DNA from 2 places in the Oerskovia gallyi genome. Region 2 is predicted to be linked to the other one. Evidence: predicted binding sites of a transcription regulator. Region 2 holds the regulator's gene; the other holds the start of a gene.

Region 1 (7,223 bases), on a different contig from region 2:
GAGCCCCGCCGCAGCGAGCAGGAACGCGCCCGAGCAGACGCTCAGCAGGACCGCGCCGCGGGCGTGGGCCGCGCGCAGTGCGTCGACGATCTCCGGCGGGTACTCGTCGCGGATGGTGAGCGCGGGGATCGCGACCAGGTCGGCGTCCTCGAGCGCGTCGAGCCCGTGGTCGGGGACCAGGGAGGCGCCCATGCTGGTGCGGACCGGCTCGCCCGCGACCGGGCCGCACACGCGGAAGTCGACCGGGGGGACGCCGTCGTCCGTGCGGTCGAGGCCGAAGACCTCGCACACGACGCCGAACTCGAACGGGGCCAGTCCGTCGGCGACGACGGCCGCCACTGTGCGCAACATCCTTCGACGCTACGCCCGTGGCAGGATCTTGTCGACACCTGTCTCTCCTGCCACTCGTGCGGGTCGTGACGCCGGACCAGGCTGGACGCATGGACATCGTGGAGCTCGTGATGAGAGTGGTCGTGGTCGCGGCGCTCGTGGCGCCGCTCGTGGTGATGGCGCTCCGGCGCCCACCGGTCGGGGGTCGGTTCCCCGCCGGGACGAACGACGGCTGGAGCCTGCCGCCGGCCGGGCGGGGAGACCCACGCCGACAGGTCGACCTGGTCGGTGCGCGAGGCCTTCGAGGATGAGACCAAGGCTGCGCCGACCGTCCGGCGTGGTGGGTTGTGCCGAATTGGTGAGGTACGGGAACATTTGCCCATGGCCTCCCGACGACGTGACCATGTCCCTGCCGTTGCCCTCCTGCTGACCGCTTCGCTGCTGGCTCTCGCGGCGTGCTCTGCGTCGCCCGAGCAGGAACCGGCGATCGAGGTCGCCCCGCAGGACGGGGCGTTCGACCCGCTCGCGATCACGCTGACCGGGCTCGGCGCGGGTCGCGAGGTGCGACTGGTCGCGACGACGGAGCTCGAGGGGAGCGCGATGTCGTCGCGTGCGACGTTCGTGGCGGACGAGGACGGGCGGGTGGACCTCGCGACGACGGCACCGACCGAAGGGTCGTGGACGACGGCCGACGCGATGGGACCGTTCTGGTCGATGAACCGTGCCAGCCTGGCTGCCCTGTCGGCAGACGTCGACGTCCGCCTCGTCGTGAGCGCCGACGACGATGTACTTGCCGAGGCCGTCGTCGAGCGGCGCGGCTACGGGGCCGACGTCGATGTCCAGGACGTGACCGACGACGGCATGGTCGCCGCCTACGCCGTGCCGGACGGGCTCTCGGCCGACGCCTCGTTGCCGGCCGTGCTCGTGTTCAGCGGCTCAGAGGGGGGACTGGGCAACGCCCGTGCCACCGCCATCTCGTTGGCCGCGCTCGGGTACCCGGCGCTGGCGATCAGCTACTTCAAGAGCCCCGGGCAGCCGCCGCAGCTGGAGAACGTGCCCGTCGAGACCTTCCTCACCGGGCTCGCGTGGCTGCGGGAGCAGCCCGGCGTCGACACCGAACGGGTGTTCACGTTCGGCCAGTCCCGTGGCGGGGAGATGGCGCTCTGGCTCGCCGCGAACCACCCCGACGAGGTGTACGGCGCGTTCGCGCCGACTGGGGCGGGCCGCCTGTACTGCGGGTACCCGAACCACGGGGTGCCCGCCTGGACTCTTGCTGGAGAGGGCCTGCCGTGCGCCGAGTATCGGTGGGGCGTCCCGCCACCTCCGGAGGCGGTCGTGGACGTCGACGCGATCGTCGGCCCCACGGTGCTCGCGTGCGGGAGGGCGGACCCCGTGTGGGAAGCGTGCCTGCTGCTCACGGAGGCGACGTCTCGGTTCAGTGACCCGACGCAGGTGCGCGCGATCGTGCAGGAGGACGCGGGACACTTCATCGTCCCGGCCCCTTACCAGCCCATCGCCCTGGACGAGCCGGGCGCGGAACCGGCAGCGACGCACCAGGCCCGTGTCGACCTCTGGAACGCCGTCGCCGACGTGCTCGCACAGGCGCGGCAGTAGGCGCCGCCCATCCGCTGGGCCGGAGGCTACGGTGCCCAGCGCGGCACGAGGGCCCCGCACAGCACGACGCCCCGGTCTCCACGAAGGAGACCGGGGCGCCGGTGCGTTGCGGGGACGGGGTCAGCGGGCGCCGACCGCCTCCTCCGAGGGCCCCGCGGAGGCGGAGAGCGAGTCGAGCTCGGTCGCCTCCCACGTGGCCTGGCCGAGGCTCGGGATCATGGCCCCGAGCGCGGGGCGCCACGTGGCGAACTGCTGCGGGAAGCAGCGCTCGAGCACGTCGATCATCGCGGGCACCGCGGTCGAGGCGCCCGGCGAGGCGCCGAGCAGGCCGGCGATCGAGCCGTCCGCGGCCGCGATGACCTCGGTGCCGAACTCGAGCACACCGCCCTTGGCGGGGTCCTTCTTGATGACCTGCACGCGCTGGCCCGCGGTGATCTTCTCCCAGTCCTTGGGGTGAGCCGTGGGCATGAAGGCCTGGAGCGCCGTGAACTTGGCCTCGGGGCTCGCGACGAGCTGACCGACCAGGTACTGCGTGAGGTCGATGTTCTTGAGGCCTGCGCCGAGCATGGACCCGATGTTGTGGGTCCGCAGCGAGGTGAAGAGGTCGAGCAGCGATCCCTTCTTGAGGTACTTGGGGCTGAACCCGGCGTAGGGGCCGAACATCAGGTACGTCTTGCCGTCGACCACGCGCGTGTCGAGGTGCGGGACGGACATGGGCGGCGAGCCGACGTCGGCCTTGCCGTACACCTTGGCCTGGTGCTGGGCGACGATCTCCGGGTTGTCGGTGCGCAGGAACTCGCCGCTGATGGGGAAGCCGCCGTAGCCCTTGGCCTCCTTGATCCCGGCCTTCTGCAGCAGCGGCAGGGCGCCGCCGCCCGCGCCGACGAACACGAAGCGGGCGTTGACGGTGCGCGGCCCCTGCTTGGCGTTCCAGGACACGTCCTTGACGGTGACGTCCCAGGTGCCGTCCTTGCGCTTCTTGAGGCGGTTGACCTCGTGCTGGAGGTTGAGCTCGACGTCGTGGGCCGTGAGGAAGTCGAAGAGCTGCGAGGTGAGCGCGCCGAAGTCGACGTCCGTGCCGCTCGTCGCACGGGTCGCGGCGACGGCCTCGTCGCCGTCCCGGTCGAGGACTAGCAGGGGTGCCCACTGCGCGATGACCGCGGGGTCGTCGGTGAACTCGAGCTCGCTGAACAGCGGGTGGGCGCTCAGCGCGGTGAAGCGGCGCTTGAGGTAGTCCACGTTGGCCGCGCCGCGCACGAACGTCATGTGCGGGGTGTGGCTGATGAAGCTCGCGGGCTCGGGCAGGTGGCCCCCGGTGAGCAGGTGGTGCCAGAACTCGCGCGACACCTCGAACTGCTCGTTGATCGTGACCGCCTTGGAGATCTCGACGGTCCCGTCGGCCTTCTCGGGGGTGTAGTTCAGCTCGCAGAGCGCAGCGTGGCCGGTGCCAGCGTTGTTCCACGGGTTGGAGGACTCCTGGGCTACCGCGTCGAGGCGCTCGAAGACCTTGATGGTCCACGTGGGCTCGAGGAGCTTCAGGAGGGCGCCGAGGGTCGCACTCATGATGCCGCCGCCGATGAGGGCTACGTCGATGGTGTTCTGACCCGTTGTCTTCTTAGTCGCCACCGCTCGATTTTACGCTTGTGAAGGAGTGCACATGCTGTGCCGTCCGTCACGGTCGTGCGTCACACTTTTTCGGGACCAAGGTCCCTGGACGTCGCGTCCTAGGTCCTCGCGACGCGCTGATCTGGTGTTTTGACCAGAAACCTCGTATCTATGCGCCAGGATGGTCACGACGGTCGCACCCGCCCCCCGCGACCCGACTCGCCCCGTCCGCGCCCGACCCTTCTCGTGAGGCCCCCCACATGAGCACTCCCACCCCCGGCCGCGTCGTGGTGGTCGGCGCCGGCATGGTCGCCCACCGGTTCGTGAGCCAGATGATCGCACGCTCTCCCGAGGGGGCGTGGCACGTGTCCGTCGTCGGGGACGAGGACCGCGCCCCGTACGACCGCGTGCACCTGTCCGAGTACTTCACGGGCCGCTCGGCGGACGACCTGACGATGGAGCCCTCGGTCTGGGACGACTCGCGCACCGAGCTGGTCACGGGCGACGCGGTCGCGGCAGTGGACCGCGAGACGCAGACCGTCACGACGAGGTCCGGGCGCGTGCTCGCCTACGACCACCTGGTCCTGGCCACGGGCTCCTGGGCCTGGACCCCGCGCACCGAGGGCACCGACCTGCCGGGCGTGTTCAGCTATCGCACCCTGGCCGACCTGGAGGGGCTGCGCGAGTACGTCGGGCTGCGCACCGCACGCCTGGGGCGTCCGCTGCACGGCGTCGTCGTCGGGGGAGGCGTGCTGGGGCTCGAGGCCGCGGCCGCGCTCCAGACCCTCGGCGCGGCCGCGACCGTCGTGGAGTTCGCCGACCGCCTCATGAGCGTCCAGCTCGACGACGCGGGCGGCGAGGCGCTGCGCGTGCTCGTGACCGACCGCGGCATCGACGTCCGCACCTCGACCGGCGCCACGGGGCTCTCGGCCGCGGGCGACGGCGCGGTGGGCGGTATGGACCTGTCGGACGGGTCGCGGATCCCCGCCGACGTCGTGATCTTCTCGACCGGCATCCGGCCCCGGGACCGCGTCGCGCGCGAGGCGGGCCTCGCGATCGGCGAGCGCGGCGGCGTCGTCGTCGGTGCGGCGTGCCACACCTCGGACCCCGCCGTGTGGGCCATCGGGGAGTGCGCGTCGTTCGAGGACCAGTGCGTGGGCCTGGTCGCACCGGGCAACGCCATGGCCGACGTCGTCGTCGACCGGCTGCTCGGCGGCAGCGCGACCTACTCCCCGGCGCCCGAGGGGACCAAGCTCAAGGGCGTCGACATCGAGGCGGCGAGCTTCGGCGACGTGTTCGGGCTGACGCCCGGCGCGCTCGAGGTCACGTTCGCCGACCCGGTCGCGCGGACCTACCGCAAGCTCGTCGTCTCGGACGACGCACGGACCCTGCTCGGCGGCGTGTTCGTGGGCGACGCGGCCCTCTACTCGTCGCTGCGCCCCCTGCTGGGGCGTTCTCTGGGCGCCGACCCGTCGGCGTTCCTCGCCCCGGAGGGCGGCGCCCCGGCGCTCGGCGGCGACCTGCCCGACGACGTCGTGGTCTGCTCGTGCGCGAACGTCACCGCCGGGACGGTCCGCGGGGCGGTGACCGAGCACGGCTGCACGAGCCTGGGCGAGGTCAAGGCGTGCACCAAGGCCGGGACCGTGTGCGGGTCGTGCGTGCCCGTGCTCACCAAGATCGTCAACACGACGCTCGAGGCGGCCGGCGTCACGGTGTCGAACGCGATGTGCGAGCACTTCACGATGTCCCGCGCCGAGCTCTTCGCGCTCGTGCGGCAGGACGGGCTGCGCACCTTCACCCAGATCGTCGCGGCGCACGGCACGGGCCGAGGCTGCGTGGTCTGCAAGCCGGTCGTCGCCTCGATCCTCGCGTCGCTGTGGGGCGGGTACATCCTCGACGGCGAGCAGGCTGCGCTCCAGGACACCAACGACCGCGCGCTGGCCAACCTGCAGAAGGACGGCACGTACTCGGTGGTGCCGCGCGTCCCCGCCGGGGAGATCACGCCCGAGAAGCTCATCGTGATCGGGCAGGTCGCGCAGGACTTCGGCCTGTACACGCGCGTGACGGGCGCCCAGCGGATCGGGCTCTTCGGGGCCCGGATCGACCAGCTCCCGGAGATCTGGCGCCGCCTGGTCGACGCGGGCATGGAGTCGGGGCAGGCGTACGGCAAGTCGCTGCGCGCGGTGAAGTCGTGCGTGGGTTCCTCGTGGTGCCGGTTCGGGGTGCAGGACTCGGTGGGCATGGCCGTGCGTCTCGAGCTCCGCTACCGGGGGCTGCGGTCGCCGCACAAGTTCAAGATCGGTGTCTCGGGCTGTGCGCGCGAGTGCGCCGAGGCGCGCGGCAAGGACGTGGGCGTGATCGCGACCGAGAAGGGCTGGAACGTGTACGTGGGCGGCAACGGCGGCTTCTCGCCCCGGCACGCCGAGCTGCTCGCGGAGGACCTCGACGACGAGACGCTCGTCGCGGTGGTCGACCGCTTCCTCGCGTACTACGTCCGGACCGCGGACCGCCTGCAGCGCACGGCCCCCTGGGTCGCGGACTTCCCCGGCGGGATCGTCGAGCTGCGCAAGGTCCTGGTCGAGGACTCGCTGGGCATCGCGGCCGACCTCGAGGCCGAGGTCGCGCGGCACGTCGAGTCGTACGTCGACGAGTGGGCCCAGACCCTCGACGACCCGGACCGGCTGTCGCGGTTCGTGTCGTTCGTCAACGCACCCGACCAGCACGACCCGGACCTCGCCTACACGGGCGTGCGCGGGCAGGTGCGACCGGCCCGCCCCGGCGAGCCGTCCGACAACAACCCGGTGATCGCCCGCACGGTGGAGGTCCGCAAGTGAGCGCGACGGCATGGACGACGGTCTGCCCCTTCGAGCGGCTCGTGCCCGAGCGCGGCGTCGCCGCGCTGGTCGACGGCACCCAGGTCGCGGTGTTCCGCCTGGCCGACGACCGGCTGTTCGCGGTCCAGCAGCGCGACCCCTACTCGGGGGCCAACGTGCTCTCGCGCGGCATCGTCGGTTCGGCGGGCGAGACCCCGACCATCACCTCGCCCATGTACAAGCAGGTCTGGGACCTGACGACGGGGCGGTGCCTCGACCCGAGCGGCAAGGAGCCCGAGGCCCTGGCGACCTTCGAGGTCGCGGTCGAGGACGGGACGGTCCTGGTCAGGGCCTGACCGGCGCTCGGCGGCGCACGGGGACGCCCGACGGCCAGGGCGCGAGCGGGGGCAGGTCCACCGCGACCCCGCCGCGGCGTGCGACCGGGGTGGTTGCGCTCTCGCGTCCTGCGAGCCACGCGGCGACGTCCGCCGCGGAACCCGTCACGGTCGTGAGCGCGTCGTCTGCTCCCGGGGCGGCGGCCCGCACGCCCTCGGGCCCGACGACGGCGCGCGCCCCGTCCTCGTCCCGCGCCACGAGCACGGGCTCGGCCAGGCGCAGGCCCAGGAAGTCGAGCAGGTGGTCGGTGAAGGCGAGCCCCCAGGTCGCGGACGGCGTGAGTCCCTGGGCGGTACTGACCTCGCCCAGGTCGGTCGCGTGGATGCGGACCTCTCGCCACCAGCAGTCGAGGACGTCGGCGACCGCCCCGTCGCGATACGTCACGGGTGCGTCCCACCCCGTGCGGTCGGTCAGGTCCCAGGCCGCGTCGAGCCGTGCGCCTGCCGCCCCGAGCGCGTCGAGGTG
Region 2 (7,223 bases):
CGGCGTACCAGGTGTTGATGACGACCACGTCGCCCAACCACTGCGAGGTGTCGACCGCGCCGCCCTCGAAGTCCGTGCCGGTCAGGACCACGGGCTCGTCGCGGTCGGAGACCTCCCAGGTCTTGACCGAGCCGTCGCCCGAGACGTAGCCCTGGCCCACGACGTCGTCGGGGCTCGTGGCCCCCGACTCCTGGGAGCAGGCGGACAGGACCAGGCCGAGCGAGACGAGCGCGACGATCCCGGAGGTCGCGCGGGCGCGACCTGGCCGGGCACGGAAGGGGCGGATCATGGCAGCACTGTCTCCCACCTGCCTGGGCACAACCTGAGAAGCGGCTGGTGCGTCACGCGCCCGAGACCTTCGCAGCCCCGGGCAGCAGGTCCGCGACCGGCTCGGTGTAGTGGATGCCGACGAGACGGTCGCCGTCGAAGCGCAGCGACGTGAGCGACGCGAGCGAGCACTGGCGGTTGCGCGGGTCGTGCCACAGGCGCTTGCCCTCGAAGGCCAGGCGGGAGATCCAGATGGGGAGCTGGTGGCTCACGAGCACGACCTCGCGCCCCTCGGCCTGGGCGCGGGCGTCGTGGATCGCGGCGTGCATGCGCGCGACCTGCTGCTTGTACGGCTCGCCCCACGACGGACGCATCGGGTTCCACAGGTAGGGCCAGTGGCCGGGGTGGCGCAGCGAGCCGTCGCCGACGCCGAACTTCATCCCCTCGAAGTGGTTGCCTGCCTCGATGAGGCGCTCGTCCGTCCCGAGCGGCAGCCCGAAGGCCTCGGCGACGGGCGTCGCGGTCTCCTGCGCCCGCTGGAGCGGGGAGGCGATGACCAGGGCGACGTCGAAGGGTTCGGGCGTGACGTCGTCGGGCAGCGCGGGCGCACCCTCGGCGGGCTTGCCCGACAGGTGCCCCGCGACGCGACGCGCCATGGTGTGCCCGAGCTCCGAGAGGTGGTACCCGGGGATTCGACCGTAGAGGATGCCGTCCGGGTTGAAGACTTCACCGTGACGCATGAGGTGGACCGTGGTTGCGACCATGGGGACCAGTGTCCCAAAGTTCTGCCCGCACGGTGCACGCAGGCGGCGTGCTCCCGGACACAGCGCCCGCGCGCCCGAGCCCGTGCGCCTAGCGCGGCTCGGGCTCCTCCGCGAGGCGGCAGGCCTCGGCGATCGCCGCCATGGCCTCGCCGAGGTTGCGGAGCTGCTCGGGGGTCAGGACGTCGACCATGAAGCGGCGCACCGCACGGACGTGCCCCGGCGCCGAGGCGACGAGCTCGGCGTACCCCGCGTCGGTCATGACGCAGTTCACCCCGCGACGGTCGGTCTCGCTCGCGGAGCGGCGGACGAGGCCGCGCTGCTCCATGCGGTGCACGGTGTGCGTGACGCGGGACCGGGACCGGGCGAGCCCGTCGGCCAGTGCGGACATGCGCATGGTGTGGTCGCCGGCCTCCGAGAGCCGTACGAGCAGCTCGTACTCGCCGAGCGTGAGGGCCGAGTGCTCCTCGTGGTCCCTGCCGAGAGCTTCGACGAACCGCGCCGTGCCGTCGAGGTACTGGCGCCACGAGTGCTGCTGTCCCTCGTCGAGCCAGGGTGCGTCGTGCGGCGCGTCCGCGCGCCTGTCCTGCTGAACCGTCATCTCCGCCTTCATCCGCCACGCCCCCACCGTCCGAACAACCGTCCCAGTCTCCCATCCGAGAACTGGTCCGCCCACCAGGGAATAGAGGGGTGGGGGCTTGCGTTGATGCGTTCGTATGAAGTTGAATCTTCAACTAATGGCGCGTCGGACGGCGCGCCTGACGCATACGCACCACGACTTCCACAGGAGAGCACCCATGGCCACGACCCTTCCCGCCGGACTGACCGCAGGCACCTACGCCATCGACCCCTCGCACTCGCAGGCGACCTTCACGGTCCGCCACGCAGGCATCTCCAAGGTCCGCGGCTCGCTCGCGATCGCCGAGGGCACGCTGAACATCGGCGACGACGTCGAGTCGTCCAACGTCGTCGCGGCGATCGACGCCAAGTCCGTCAACACCGGCGACGCAGGGCGCGACGGCCACCTCCAGTCGGCCGACTTCTGGGACGCCGAGAAGAACCCCACCTGGAACTTCGTCTCGACCGCCGTCGAGGCCGACGACGACGACTTCGTCATCGCGGGCGACCTGACGATCAACGGCGTGACCAAGCCGGTCAAGCTCGAGACCGAGTTCACGGGCACCGCAGTCGACGCCTACGGCAACTCGCGCGCCGGGTTCGAGGCCGAGACCGAGATCTCCCGCAAGGAGTTCGGCCTGACCTGGAACGTGGCCCTCGAGGCCGGTGGCGTGCTCGTCGGCGACAAGATCAAGATCGCGCTCGACCTCTCGGCGATCAAGCAGGCCTGAGCCTCTCGCCCCCGACCGGCCCCCGCGTCCTGACGCGGCCCGGTGTGCCAGGAGCCGGCGACCCGTGACGGGTCGCCGGCTCCTGCGCTGTCCGGACGCCCCTAGGCGCCCTCGCTCTCGGCCCCTCGGCCCTCCTCGCCCCGGCCCCGGTTCGCGAGCGCCCTGGCCTGCGCGTGGAACGCCAGGATCTGCAGCTCGCTCCCGACGTCGACCGACCGCACGATCACGTCCTCGGGAAGCTGGAGCGCGCGCGGTGCGAAGTTCAGGATCTCCCGCACCCCCGCGGCGACGACCCTCTCCGCGACGTCCTGCGCCACGTGCGCCGGGGTCGCCAGGACGACGATCGTCACGTTCTCGCGGGCGAAGACCTCCTCGAGCGCGTCGACGTGCTCGATCACGAGCCCCGCGGCCTCGGTGCCGACGACGTGCGGCGAGGCGTCCAGCAACGCCGCGACCTCGAACCCTCGCGTGCCGTAGCCCGAGTAGTTCGCGAGGGCGTGCCCCAGGGAGCCGATGCCGACGATCGCGATCCGGTGCTCGTCCTCGACCCCCAGCGCGGACGTGATGTACGTCGCGAGCGAGTCGACGACGTATCCCACCCCGCGGGTGCCGTACGACCCCAGGAAGGACAGGTCCTTGCGCAGCTGCGCGGACCCGACGCCCGCGAGCTCCGCGAGCTCGGTCGACGAGGTCGTCTCGACGCCGCGCCCCTCGAGGTCGCGCAGCGCGCGCAGGTACGCGGGGAGGCGCGCCACGGTCGCGCCAGGAATGCCGGTATCACCCAGGGTCTCTGCCACCCGAACCACCCATGCTTCGTCATGTCGTCGTCATCGTTGACGATCTCGCTGTCCTGCTGTCTCGGATCATCCCAGGCTCGGCGCCCGCGGCGGAACGTCAGCCAGTGGCGCGCCCCCGCGAGAGCGCCCGGGCGAGCCTCGCTCGGTCGACCTGCCAGAACCCCTGCTGGACGCCGTCCACGGTCACGACCGGGACGTAGTCACCGTACTGTGCCGCGAGCGCGCCCGACGGGTCGGAGTCCACGTCGACCTCGGTCCAGCCCACCCCCTGGTCCGCGCACACGGAGCCCACCACCTCGCGGGCCTCCTCGCACAGGTGGCACCCGACGCGGCCGTAGAGCACGACGCGCACGGGCGCGCTCACGACCTGGTCTGCGTCACGTCCGGCGGCGGTCTCAGGAACCTGTCCTGCGGCGGGATCTGCGGGGCTCACGACCTCAGCCTACGCATCTCGGACACCCCCTTCCGCCGACCCCCCGGCGGCCGTGCCCGGTGAACGCCGTCGGCGAGGGTCTGCGAGCGCCGATAGAGTGGACGCCATGCCGACGTCTGCTCCTGGGTCCACCCATCCCACGGCAGCCTTCTTCGACGTCGACAACACGATCATCCGCGGCGCCAGCTCGTTCCACCTCGCCCGCGCGCTGTACCAGCGAGGCTTCTTCTCCACGCCGGACCTCGTGACGTTCGCCCTCCACCAGGCCCGCTACCTCCTCCTCGGCGAGAACAAGCGCCAGATCGACCAGGTGCGCAGCCGGGCCCTGGACCTCGTCGCGGGCCGCTCGGTCGCGGAGGTCGTCGCGATCGGCGAGGAGGTCTACGACCAGGTCCTGTCGCTGCGCATCTTCCCCGGCACCCAGAAGCTCCTCGACGAGCACATCGCGGCCGGCCACCAGGTGTGGCTCGTGTCCGCGACCCCGCTCGAGATCGGGCAGCTCATCGCCCGCCGCCTCGGCGCCACCGGGGCCCTCGGTACGGTCGCCGAGCACGAGGAGGGCCTCTACACGGGTCGCCTCGTGGGCGACATGATGCACGGACGGGCCAAGGCGGCAGGTGTGCGCGAGCTCGCCGAGCTCCACGGGATCGACCTGGCGTCGTCGTACGCCTACGGGGACTCGCTCAACGACGTGACCATGATGCAGTCCGTGGGGCACCCGTGCGCCATCAACCCGGACACGCGCCTGCGCCGTCACGCCAAGGACGTGGGCTGGCCCATCCGCGAGTTCCGCGGCAGGCGCCGTCGGGTCGCGGGGCGGGGGCTCAAGACCGCGAGCTGGGCCGGGGCCGCGTGGGTCCTCGGGCTCGTGCTGCGCTCCATCCGGCGCTCGATCAAGGGCCGCGCAGGACTCTGACCGGCCCTGGCGCCCGGCCCGGGCGCGCACGGCGGGATCGGTCCAGGCATGCGAAGAGCCCGGACCCCTGCGGGGACCGGGCTCTCGCGACAGCATGCGCGTGACCGCGCAGAGCTGCTACTTCTTGTTGCGACGCTGGTGGCGCGTCTTGCGAAGCAGCTTGCGGTGCTTCTTCTTGGCCATACGCTTGCGGCGCTTCTTGATGACGGAGCCCATGGGTCCTCACAATGCTGGATCGGTGTGCGATCGGGATCGCCCCGATCATGGTGGTCCACGGCTGATCGGGAACCGACCAACACGAGAAAAAGTCCGTCTCCTAGACTACCTGCTCCCGGCGGGTGGCCCGAAATCGACGCCGGGTGACGTCGTCGGGCCGCACGGTCCGGCGCTTGCCGTAGGCGCTCGGGTCAGTCGAAGTGTGCGTCCAGCCCCAGCAGCGGGAAGACCGCCTTGCGGGTCGCGACCACGGCGCGGTCCACCTCGTCCTCGGGGTCGTACCCCTTGCCCCACGCGCTGAACTCGACGTCGCCGTCGCCCATGAACGCGGGGGTCTCACGGTGCGCGACCGCACTGATGTGGTCCCGCCACGCCCCCGGTACGGGCGTCGAGGGGGCCACGGGCGCGTGCACGACCTCGGCCACGACGTTCGACCACGCGTACGGGACGACCGACGTGACCGAGTAGCCCCCGCCGCCCAGGGCGACCCAGCGCCCCCCGGCGAGCTCGTGCGCGAGCTCGTGGATCCAGTGCACGGCGGCACGCTGCGCGTCGACGCTCACGTCGAGGTCGCTCAGCGGGTCGTGACCGTGCGCGTCGCACCCGTGCTGGGACACGAGGACCTGCGGCTCGAAGGCCCGCAGGACGGCCGGGACCACGGCGTCGACGGCCCGCAGCCAGCGCGAGCCGTCGGTGCGGCGCGGCAGGGCCACGTTGACGGCCGTCCCCGCGGCCCGGGGGCCGCCCGTGTCGGTGGCGTGCCCCGTGCCGGGGAACAGCGTCGCGCCGCTCTGGTGCACCGAGACGGTCAGGACCCGCGGGTCGTCCCAGAACGCCTGCTCGACCCCGTCGCCGTGGTGCGCGTCGAGGTCGACGTACGCGACGCGCTCGGCCCCGTCGTCGAGCAACCGGCGGACCGCGGCCGCGGCGTCGTTGTAGATGCAGAAGCCCGACGCCGCCCCGCGCTGGGCGTGGTGCATGCCGCCGGCGATGTTGACGGCGTGCAGCGCCCGCCCCGACCACACGGCCCCGGCGGCCTCGTACGAGCCGGACAGGATGCGGGCCGCGGCCTCGTGCATGCCCGCGAAGACGGGGTCGTCCTCGGTACCCAGCCCCAGGGCCGGGTTCTCGACGCCGTGCTCCGAGGCCTCGTGGACCGCGGCGACGTAGGCCGGGTCGTGGACCAGGGCGAGCACCTCGTCGGACGCGGGCGACGTGCCGACGACCTCCACGCCCGGCGCGTCGAGCAGGCCCAGCGCGCGCACGAGGCGCATCGTCAGGTCGAGCCGCGTCGGGGACATGGGGTGCCCGTGCCCGAAGTCGTAGCCCAGGAGGTCCGGGCTCCACACGACCTGCGCGGCGAACGGCACGGCGCCTGGCTCGTTCACGTGCGCTCCTCGGTCCGGTGGTCGGTGGCGGGCAGGGAACACGGTATCCCCCGCACGGCCCGACGGCGCCCCGCGGTTCAGCCGGTGGGCACCGGCCGTCCTGTGGCAGAGTTGGGCGACACATCGGCACGCACGGCGACCGGTTCGGTCCCGCAGGGGCCCCGGCACCACCCGTCCACCCGGACGAGGACGCACGGACAGGGAGACGGAGGACCGATGGCCCAGGGCGTCTCCGGGCGTTTCTTCGCAGGTCGCGAGCTGGTCGACCGCCTCGCCCGACACTCCCCTGCCCGCCTCGCGGTGACGGTCTTCGCGGCCGTGATCTCCCTCTTCACGCTGCTCCTCATGGCGCCGTGGGCCACGACGTCCGGGAGATCGGCGCCGTTCATCGACGCGCTGTTCACGGCGACGTCGGCCGTGTGCGTCACGGGCCTCGTGGTCGTCCCGACCGGGACGTACTGGTCCACCTACGGGCAGGTCGTGATCCTCGTGGGGATCAAGATCGGCGGCCTGGGCGTCATGACGCTCGCCTCGATCCTCGGCATGGCCGTCTCGCGACGCATCGGCCTCACGCAGAAGCTGCTCACCGCCTCGGAGACCAAGACGACGCGGCTCGGCGAGGTCGGCTCGCTCGTCCGGGTCGTCATCATCACGTCGACCACCATCGAGCTGACCATCGCGCTCCTGCTCCTGCCGCGCTTCATCGTGCTCGAGGAGACGTTCGGGGAGGCGGCCTGGCACGGGTTGTTCTACGGGATCTCGGCGTTCAACAACGCGGGCTTCATCCCGACGGCCGAGGGCCTGACGCCCTACGTGGGCGACTGGATGCTGCTCATGCCGATCATCGTCGGCGTCTTCATCGGGTCGCTCGGCTTCCCCGTCATCCTCAACATCATGCGCAACCGCAGGCGCGCCTCGCGGTGGAGCCTGCACACCAAGCTGACGCTGACGACGAGCGCGGTCCTGGTCGTCGTGGCCGTGGTCCTGTTCGCGGCGTTCGAGTGGACCAACGAGAAGACCCTGGGGCCGCTGAGCCTCAACGAGAAGGTCCTCGCCTCGCTCTTCGCCGGGGTCATGCCGCGGTCGGCGGGCTTCT

What was found. Region 2 encodes Rex, which represses fermentation and respiration genes when NADH is low (regulators of the CRP and FNR family bind a similar motif). Its sites were predicted from a motif close to CTTGTGAANNNNTTCACAAG; they were not measured.
Region 1: mqo (malate dehydrogenase (quinone)) is a predicted target of Rex. The motif match lies at 3,585-3,604, and genes of this name have one in related genera.

What each region holds. Positions count from the first base shown of each region.
Region 1 covers NZ_JACSQE010000001.1:281,033-288,255, forward strand. The annotation lists gene H9640_RS01265 (helix-turn-helix domain-containing protein) at 1-351, opposite strand, end outside; gene H9640_RS01270 (hypothetical protein) at 441-641, shown strand; gene H9640_RS01275 (acyl-CoA thioesterase/BAAT N-terminal domain-containing protein) at 712-1,944, shown strand; gene mqo (malate dehydrogenase (quinone)) at 2,065-3,570, opposite strand; gene nirB (nitrite reductase large subunit NirB) at 3,810-6,383, shown strand; gene nirD (nitrite reductase small subunit NirD) at 6,380-6,718, shown strand; gene H9640_RS01295 (maleylpyruvate isomerase family mycothiol-dependent enzyme) at 6,708-7,223, opposite strand, start outside.
Region 2 covers NZ_JACSQE010000013.1:80,923-88,145, reverse strand. The annotation lists gene H9640_RS15710 (TlpA family protein disulfide reductase) at 1-289, opposite strand, end outside; gene H9640_RS15705 (histidine phosphatase family protein) at 342-1,031, opposite strand; gene H9640_RS15700 (MarR family winged helix-turn-helix transcriptional regulator) at 1,120-1,629, opposite strand; gene H9640_RS15695 (YceI family protein) at 1,826-2,377, shown strand; gene H9640_RS15690 (redox-sensing transcriptional repressor Rex) at 2,479-3,174, opposite strand; gene H9640_RS15685 (glutaredoxin family protein) at 3,272-3,607, opposite strand; gene H9640_RS15680 (HAD family hydrolase) at 3,714-4,523, shown strand; gene H9640_RS15675 (30S ribosomal protein bS22) at 4,641-4,739, opposite strand; gene H9640_RS15670 (acetoin utilization protein AcuC) at 4,931-6,127, opposite strand; gene H9640_RS15665 (TrkH family potassium uptake protein) at 6,344-7,223, shown strand, end outside.